Regions from separate parts of the Pseudoalteromonas sp. SG44-8 genome, predicted to be linked through region 2. Evidence: predicted binding sites of a transcription regulator. Region 2 holds the regulator's gene; each other region holds the start of a gene.
The links. The regulator LexA, encoded in region 2, represses DNA repair genes until DNA is damaged. The targets are predictions, from matches to a motif close to TACTGTATNNNNATACAGTA.

Region 1: the regulator LexA is predicted to act here: its motif matches at 1,427-1,446, upstream of H5163_RS08070 (YebG family protein).
Region 3: the regulator LexA is predicted to act here: its motif matches at 1,433-1,452, upstream of H5163_RS08840 (SulA-like leucine-rich domain-containing protein).

The regions. Positions count from the first base shown of each region.
Region 1 covers NZ_JACJEQ010000007.1:81,777-85,065, reverse strand. The annotation lists gene putP (sodium/proline symporter PutP) at 1-991, shown strand, start outside; gene H5163_RS08070 (YebG family protein) at 1,062-1,376, opposite strand; gene H5163_RS08065 (ComEA family DNA-binding protein) at 1,638-1,934, shown strand; gene H5163_RS08060 (DUF6170 family protein) at 1,951-2,253, opposite strand; gene dsbB (disulfide bond formation protein DsbB) at 2,253-2,765, opposite strand; gene nhaB (sodium/proton antiporter NhaB) at 2,889-3,289, opposite strand, start outside.
Region 2 covers NZ_JACJEQ010000020.1:22,340-25,628, reverse strand. The annotation lists gene ctaD (cytochrome c oxidase subunit I) at 1-141, opposite strand, end outside; gene coxB (cytochrome c oxidase subunit II) at 141-1,283, opposite strand; gene lexA (transcriptional repressor LexA) at 1,705-2,322, opposite strand; gene H5163_RS14900 (hypothetical protein) at 2,397-3,191, opposite strand.
Region 3 covers NZ_JACJEQ010000008.1:57,861-61,149, reverse strand. The annotation lists gene H5163_RS08845 (YchJ family protein) at 468-947, opposite strand; gene H5163_RS08840 (SulA-like leucine-rich domain-containing protein) at 988-1,422, opposite strand; gene H5163_RS08835 (sel1 repeat family protein) at 1,647-2,102, opposite strand; gene H5163_RS08830 (NCS2 family permease) at 2,230-3,289, shown strand, end outside.

The DNA.
Region 1 (3,289 bases), on a different contig from region 2:
TTTCTTAGCTGTGAGTTTGACTGACTTTGTGCAAGGTTGCATCATGTTCATCTCGCTACTTGCTGTACCTATTGTTACTTATATGATGCTAGATCAGCCAGTGTTAGACACACTTACTAATGCCAGTTATGACTTGCTGTTAAGCGCTCCGAAAGAGAGCGAAGTCCACTCTCTTAATATGTTAGATTGGTTTGCAGGCGGTTCAACCATCGCTATTATTTCTGCAATGGCATGGGGCTTAGGTTATTTCGGTCAACCGCATATCATAGTGCGTTTTATGTCAGTACGATCTGTTAAAGATATGCCTACTATGCGTCGTATTGGTATGTCGTGGATGACCTTATCAGCAATTGGTGCAGTGTTAACAGGACTATTTGGTGCTGCTTACATGATCGAAAATCAAATGTTGATTGACGATAAAGAAACGATATTTTTAGTATTATCTGAATTGGTTTTCCATCCACTTATTGCCGGCTTTTTACTTGCTGCTATTTTAGCTGCGATTATGAGTACTATTTCATCTCAGTTATTGGTTTGTTCAAGCTCTTTGACTGAAGACTTCTACAAAATTTATTTAAACCGTGATGCATCACAAACCGAGCTGGTTTTAGTTGGTCGAATTAGTGTACTACTCGTTGCATTATTTGCTATTTATTTGGCTTATGACCGCGACAGTTCTATTTTAGATTTAGTAAGTAATGCGTGGGCAGGTTTTGGGGCTGCGTTTGGCCCGTTAGTATTACTTAGTTTATATTGGAAGCGAATGAATCTACAAGGTGCGATCAGTGGTATGGTTGTGGGTGCAGGGACAGTGTTGATCTGGATATATGCGCCAATCACCATAAATGGAGAGAGTCTCAGCAGTATCATTTATGAAATTATACCGGGCTTTATACTTGCAACAATTGCAATCATTACAGTGAGCTTATCAACAGCGCCACCAAATAAAGAGATCACCGAATTATTTGATGAAGTTGAACGAGGGCTATAACGAGTAATAATTTTTATAACTAAAAAAGGGCAATTAATTGCCCTTTTTTAGTTAGTTAACTTATGATTTTTTAGCTTGCTTCTTTATCAGTGCTGGCTTTAATTGACGCTACATTTTCTTTTTTTACTTTCGCCGTTGGTGCTTTCTGTATTGCCTCTTTGCCGCCTTTAAGTACATTCATAAAGTCGTCTTTACTTTTAGCAATCTCAAGTGCGAGCGATTCGATTTGTTGTTCGCTTAGTGGTACATCAACTTTCTCAAGCATAACCTCAAGCGACTCTGCTATATCAAGCATTTTGTCATACGCGTCAGCTTCTTTTTTAGTAGTAAACGTCATACGCTCGACTCCGTTTCTCTCTACAACATATTTAACAACAACAGCCATGATTTCTCCTGCCAATTTGCTTGGTGAATAACAAGTTCACCTTGATTGATTACTGTTTTTATGTACAGTAATTGTTTATTGGTCTTTTTGCAAGTGAACATTTTTATTTTTTACTATTAGGATTTGACAAAGAGGTACAACTTTACTTTATTTAAATAGTCGCACTTTTTTAGTATGACTTTATTTGGAAGTAGTCCAAAAGTGAAGGCATTAAAGTCAACTATTAATTGAGTCCACGTATGGACATCATGGAGGAGAAACATGAAGTTTTTAACTTTAATAGTCGTAGTGCTTGGCTTGGCTATATCATTGCCTAGTGGTGCCGCTGTAACTAAAACCGAAGCTACTGAAAGTATGGGTAAAGTTCAGTTAGTCAATGTTAATCAAGCAACAGTCGAGCAGCTTACCCAGCTGCCAGGTATTGGTAAATCAAAAGCACAAGCGATAGTTGATTACCGTACCGAGCAAGGCAAATTTAAGTCTGTTGCAGATCTAGCGCAGGTGAAAGGTATTGGCGATAAATTAGTCGCTAAACTGGATGGCAAAGTTACATTTTAAAAAACTACAGGGCGAATTATTCGCCCAGTTCAAATTGCTTTATAGCCTTGCTCAAATAGTGTTTAGAGAATTGAATTTCAACAGGGGTGGTTAACAACGGGTAACTTAACCCAGCCACCAGTAATACAGGAAGTAACAGCCAACCTTCGATATACGCTAATGATAGAAATACTGGGATCAATAAAATCAGCTTTATAATACGCAAACTGATTTTTTGCATTGGAGTTAACATACTCACTGCAATCGCAATTATTTGCTGACGTTGACGTATTTTAAACGATTTTAATTGCGTTACTTGACTTGAAAATAATGCAATCATCACAGCGACTTTTTAATTATTAAACGACTTACTACAACGCTTATCAGTATCAGAGTAAATACCGCAAAAATGATCTCCATCCATGCTGGCATACTTAACCCTGCAAATTGCCAATCGATGTTGCCACAGTCTCCTGTCGCAGCAAAAAAATGTGGCATCCAGTCATGTAATGGTAATGGAAAATTAGGCTCGAATTCGCAGCTAAACGCAAAGGGATCGGTTGTCGTTTGCATATCAATATGTTGGCGTGCAATTAAGTAACCCCAAATACTAGCAACTGCCCATGCTGAAAATGCTGTTATACGGCAAATTAAATTGGTTGGTCTGACTGCGCCGACTAACCCTGCGGCTAGTAACCCTAGCATGGCAGTACGTTGATAAATACACATAATGCATGGCTCTAAGCCCATTTGGTATTGGAAATACAATGCGATTAATTCAAAAATAAAAGCGCTAAAAGCGAGTAGTAACCAAGCACTGCGTTGTTGGGCTAAATTTGCTAACCAAGTCATAAAATATCCAGTCTATAATTTGTGGATGAATTATGACTTAGTCATTAAACTACGCGCAAGGATAAATATGATTTGTAACAATAAAAAAGCTGCCGAAGCAGCTTTATTTACTGTTTGGATTATTTAATGCCCAGAACTTCCTATACTTTGTAAGCTTGCACTATGGTGCTCAATCCAGCCCCATTGATAGAATAAATCAGTCATTTCACTTAGGCCAAGATATGTCCCTGCTAAGCCAACAACCGTTAGCACTATGGTATAGGGGAGTGCCATGTAAACCATACGACCGTAGGATAATCGCAATACGGGAGCAAGGGTCGATGTTAGTAAGAATAAAAATGCAGCTTGACCGTTAGGTGTGGCAACACTTGGTAAATTTGTACCGGTATTAATTGCCACCGCTAATAAATCAAATTGATCGCGGCTAATTTGCCCTGCTTTTAATGCTGCCGCCACTTCATTAATATAAACAGTGCCAACAAAGACATTGTCACTGACCATCGAGAGTAGGCCATTTGCGACAA
Region 2 (3,289 bases):
CGTCAACGAAAAAATTAAATATAAGCTACCGATATCTTTATGGTTAGTAGTATAAAGCCAGCGTTTAAAACCTTTCGCAGGATGATGATGTCCATCATGGTGTGCAGCTTGATCATGTTGTTGCTCTGTTACGCTACTCATTATTTAGCCTCCGAAGTTGCATCAATCGCGGCTTGTATCTGACTCGGTTGAATTACATCCCCAGTGTCATTGCCCCATGCATTACGCTTATAGGTGATCACAGCTGCTAGCTGCTTGATTGATAACTGCTTGTCAAATGCTTGCATAGCGGTACCTGGGCGACCATGAAGCACTACATCAATATGATCTTTAATATCTCCTAATACTACCGGACTGCCTTTGAGCGCCGGGAAAACCCCCGGTAAGCCCATACCTGTTGGTTGGTGACACGCAGCGCAACTGGCCATATAGACTTGCTCGCCGAGTGTCATTAATTCTTCTTTTGGTAATGTTTGATCTAATAATGCAGCATCAGCAATTGCAGCGTTTGCTTTTGCCTGCTTAGCTTCGCTCAGCCAGTTTGCAAATGCTTGCTCAGATTTAGCTTCAACCACCACAGGCATAAAGCCATGATCCTTTCCGCATAGTTCTGCACATTGCCCTCGATAAATGCCCTCTTCATTAATTCTGGTCCAAGTTTCATTGATAAACCCAGGGTTAGCATCTTTTTTCACTGCAAAATCAGGCACCCACCAAGAATGAATAACGTCGTCTGAGGTCATTAAAAATCGTACTTTTTGATTAATTGGCAACACCAAAGGTTTATCAACTTCAAGCAGGTAATTAGGGTTTTTATTTGCAAGATTAGTTATTTCATCTTGAGGTGTAGCAAGCATTGAATAAAACTCAACATCTTCACCCATGTACTCATAATGCCATTTCCATTGAGAACCAGTAATTTTAATCGTGAGATCAGCTTTACTAGCATCTTCCATTGCAATCAAAGTTTTTGTCGCAGGAATTGCCATACCAATTAAAATCACAAACGGGATTGCCGTCCAAAGGATTTCAACTTTAGTACTTTCATGAAATTGGGCTGGTTTTGCCCCTTTAGATTTACGGTGGTGGATCAGTGCCCAAAACATCACGGCGAACACGATGACCCCAATCACACAACATATAATAAATATTGTCATGTGCAGCTGATAAACATCATTACTTATATCTGTTACGCCCTTACGCATATTAAACTGGCTATTAGCCAATACTTGCTGCGGTAGAACAAACAATATAAGCCACAAGGTAGAGCTCAATTTACCCATGTGACGGCTCCTTTAAATGCTATTGCAAAACGCAAAGCGAAAAGGCGGCACAGCTTTATTCGCGCCAATTCGTTATTTTTTATTGTTACTGAATATTAACGCAACCCTAAATTATGCTATTGAGCAAAATTGTTAGACTTTTAAAGTAGCTGTTAACACAGTGTATTAACCAATTAGTTAAAAAATGAACAATTAGCAAGTTTTAAGAGCAATTAAATTCTTTTTTGGTGCATAAATAACAGCTAAAAATCAGCGCGTTATTTTGTAATTAGGGATAATATTAGAGGGCTAAAAGTAGCTGACAAGTAGATTTGATAGGGCTTAGGACGCTATAGCTAAGTATAAAATCTAGCCATTAAAGCGGTAAAAAATTAAATGCACCAAACTTCACCAATTTGGTGCAAAATATAGATCAAAAAATTTACATCCAATCAGCGTTGCGGATCACCCCAACAGCTAACCCTTCAATATTGAAAGATTCATGTTCAAGATCCACTTCAATCGGTGAAAATTCATCGTTTTCAGCATGTAAAAAAACTTTTTTACCTGCTTTTTCAAGGCGTTTTACTGTTACATCGTCATCAACACGGGCAACCACCACTTGGCCATTTTCAGCAACTTGAGTGCTGTGTACTGCCAATAAATCGCCATCCATAATACCAATGTCTTTCATACTCATGCCTTGCACACGCAGTAAAAAATCAGCAGCCGGTTTAAACAAGAGTGGATCTATTTTGCAATGACTTTCAACATGCTGCTCTGCCAAAATAGGCTCACCAGCGGCAACTCTGCCTATTAGAGGTAAACCAAGTTGTTCCGGCTCATCCTCTTCAACTAACTGAATACCTCGACTAGCACCGGGCTTCATTTTAATAACGCCCTTTTTCGCTAATGCCTTTAAATGTTCTTCCGCTGCATTAGCACTTTTAAAACCTAACGTTTGCGCAATCTCAGCACGGGTTGGCGGCATACCGGTATCTTTAATAAAAACTTTAATAAGTTCGAGAATTTGAGCTTGGCGATTCGTTAATGGGCGCATACAACTGGTTTTCCATACAGTACATTTAACTGTGAGTATATACAGTTATCTGAAAATCGCAAATATAAATTGGCTTAAAATCGCGCCGTTAATAACAAGCTCATACTATTTAAACCACTTCCAGAATCAAGCGCAGATCCAAGACCAAACTTTAATGCTACATGTTGATTAAACCAATATTGCGTTTGCAGTTCATAGTTGTCTTTTAGATTTTTCTGATTCCGAATATTGGCAACGACTCCCACTGACCATGCTTGATTTACATAATAAACCGCCTGCCCCTGCACATAACGATAACGCCCTGCCAATTGCTTTAGCTCTAAATCCCAACCTTGATTGCTAACTATATTTGTCCAACGAACATAAGGAGCATAAGTCCATTCAACCGCGACTCTTTCATTATCTTTGCCAAACCACATATCATGGCGCTCTAAGCGACTGTAATATACATTGAACCCTAGTTGTAACTGCTCATTCATTTGCTTACCAACAGCGGCACTCACTAAATAATCAGTATTTTGCCAATAGCTATTATCCTCACAGAGGCGCTGCGCGCTGGCACTAATAACTAATCCTGCGGGACCATAGATGGCAGCATCGGCATTTAAATAGCTAAAATCATCATTAGCAAACCCACCAATAGCATAATTATTGACTTGATTTAAATACGCTTTTAGCTCGTATGGACCAGTCAAAGATTCAAGATCTTGCGCAAAATATCGGTATCGTGCGCCTAAAAAAGATTCATCTAAACCAGCTAAATCGGTAAAACCAATATCGAGTTGATGTTGGGTACTAGCAACAGCCTGCGGCTGAGCAACAAGGCTCATTAATAATATTGCACCACATCCAAATACCTTTACTTTCATCCTTAAGATCCATTAACAGTTAGATAATATAGGTACATTTTATCTATTTTTATGATCTTAACTGTAGGAAAATGTTTAAAAGTGTAGACTGATTTAGT
Region 3 (3,289 bases), on a different contig from region 2:
TTATGGATGAGTTAGTTGTTTATAGGTGTTGTTGTGAAGTACTAGAGCATGTTGACCTTTCAGAATTAAAATTTGTTTAATCTAGGAGTGATTTAATCATGACAAGAGGTTTGTAACCTAGTTGGATCGATAACTGCTACCGCGTTATTCTACTGGCGGAAGTAATCTGAGCTTCGGATAATAAATCCATCTCCAGCGGCTATTTTTCAATGTTAACTGCGTTGAATTTACTTGTAATAGGCATGCTATTGACGCGTAAATTCGCCTTATTTTCCCTGAAAATTTCGGCTGGAGAGTAAAAGTAATATTAGTGCTTTAAATCAATGCGTTAGAAAACACATTAACCAAAATTTAGGTTAAGCAACAAAGAGTTAATCGCACTTAGACAGACCACGTTGGGTCGCGAGTTTTTTGAATTTATGATTATTTATAAATACTTACGGTAAAAACTACACTCTAAGAAAGTGTTACACGCTGTGGCATTTTTTATATTTTTTACCGCTACCACACGGGCATTCATCATTGCGGCTAATTTTTATATCTGCAACAGGGAAGATATCACCATCGAGATAACGCCACTGCCCATCTTCTTTTATGAAGCTTGATTTTTCATGTAGTTGGCAAAACAAGTTTTGATAAAAATAGCTAACACAAAATTCAACACAACCAGTGTATTCTTGCTGGTCTGCACTGATCACTGCTAATTTTATAAAGCGGCAACTATTAGCAAAATCAGCAATTTCTTTGATTGGGTTTGCTGCTTGTTTTTCTTGTGCATAAGTTTGGTAAATATACTTAGCATTTTTTAAAGCATAAGCAACAAAGCGAGAGCGCATTAGTTGCTCTGGGCTTGTTGCTTGTATATTGCCTGAGTGCAATTTTTCACAGCAATCGCTATAGCTTTGTTCGCTGCCACATAAGCAAAGACTGTCAGTGAGTGAGGTCATAATTAAAATACGCTTTATTAAAAAACGGCATTTTAACAGCTTATTGTGCTAATGCTATCTCTGTAGCTTGTTGGGTTTTAGTAAAACAGTATAGTTTTGCACTCGCTTGGTCTAACTTTAATGACAGGTTAGCTATTTGATTGTCTTTCACAATGTCTGTCCAGGTGATCACCGCTGCAAAGTTACCGTTATGTAGTGCTGAATTTAGTACATACTCTAAATTAACCAGATGCTTTTGCCTAATCACTAATAGTTTACTGGTATCAATAGAACATGAATCAAGTAAAGCTTTACTTGGTACGTGATCCGGTGCAATCAGTAACGTCCATGCGTTTTTATTATTGTAATGGTGTAACACCTTTAGAAGTTCAAAAGTTGCAGAGATCTCATCTTCTATCTGAATCAAATTTACTGATGCGCTTAAATTATCTTGTTGATAGCTTTTAACTGTTCTGATGGTAATTGGCTGTAACATAAGTTTCACTCACTGGTTGTTTATACAGTACTCATATACAGTAGTTTATACAGTGTTTGTGTGCAAGTGTTTTTTGCTATCTTTTTGAACGATTTTTAAATTTATTTGATACCATCAGCTTTGAAAATGTGCAGAAAATTAAATAATACTATACAAAACAATGTATTAATTATTTAAATTGAGGTGGCAATTGATTTTAACGAAAAGGGTAGATTAGTCCCTTTTCAAGGTGAGTTGGGGATCAGGTGAGCAAACTGCTGTTGGTGTATTTGTTCATACAGTGTTGCAGCATAACACTGGGCATCTTTAAAGCGGCGGGTGGCTAGATGTTTACGTAAATCAGTTAAGGCGGTTGTTGCAGGCTCATAGCCTTGGCTACTGGCTAAACTTAGCCATACTGCGCCATGAAAAACACTAGTAGGTACGCCTTGGCCTTTGATAAAAAATAATCCTAGATAAAATTGGGCTCGCTGATTACCTGACATTGCAGCTAAGCGCATCCATTTAGCAGCGAGAGGAGGTTGATCATTTTTTAAATAATACAGGGCTTTATTAACAGTGTTATCAGGAGTATCAGCTTTAACCGCACTGTGTGGGGCTTTGCTCGGTTGGGTGATAAACGATAATACGTTTTCTAACTGTTGTTCTAAATCTAAGCCAATTGGCGAGGTATCTGTCATAGTGCCACACATATTATTGTTGTCATTTACCTGCTCAGTTTAGTCTAATATCAGGTTAATTGTCCTGTTATTCTTGAAATATATGATAAAATCACGCAATTATTGTCATCTAAAATGAAACTCACTTATGCTCGACGCGTTATTTAAAATTAGCGACCACAACTCGACTGTGCGCCGCGAATGTATTGCCGGCCTCACTACCTTTATTACTATGGTTTATATTGTGTTTGTCAACCCTGCTATGTTGGCTGAAGCTGGTATGGATCAAGGTGCTGCGTTTGTGGCAACTTGTATTGCTGCGGCTATTGGCTGTTTTATCATGGGCTTTTGGGCAAATTATCCGTTAGCTTTGGCTCCTGGTATGGGGCTTAATGCCTTTTTTACTTATGGTGTTGTGTTAGGCATGGGCTATACCTGGCAAGCAGCATTAGGGGCTGTGTTTATGTCGGGCTGTATTTTCTTGTTCCTGAGTTTGTTCAAAGTCAGGGAGTGGATAATTAATGCTATTCCATTGGTGTTAAAGCAAGCCATTGCAACAGGAATTGGAGCGTTCTTAGCGTTAATTGCGCTTAAAAATGCCGGGATCATTGTGGCCAGCCCTGCAACATTAGTGCAACTGGGTGATATAACGGCTGCCGGTCCATTGTTGGCTATTTTTAGCTTTTTTGTTATTGCAGCGCTACTTTATCGTGATTTTAAAAGTGGTGTTTTGATCAGCATTTTATTAGTAACTGTGATCGCGCTAAGTCTGGGTTTGGTAGAGTATCAAGGCGTGATATCTATGCCTCCTTCAATTGCGCCTACTTTTATGCAACTTGATTTTTCTGCGGCGTTTGAGTTGTCAATGCTTAGCGTCATTTTTGCATTGTTGTTCGTTGATTTATTTGATACATCAGGCACCTTAGTTGCGGTAACTCAAAAAGCAGGTCTTGCTGATGAACAAGGTAATATGCCTCGTTTAGGACGAGCATTAAGTGCTGATAGCGCCGCAACCATTGCCGGTTCAGTATTGGGCACTTCGACCACAACCTCATATATAGAGTCAGTTGCAGGAGTATCTGTGGGTGGCAGAACCGGACTTACAGCTGTGGTTGTAGGAATGTGCTTTTTATTGATGATGTTTTTTGCACCCTTGGCGAAAATGGTGCCAGCTTATGCAACTGCGGGAGCTATTTTATATGTGTCGG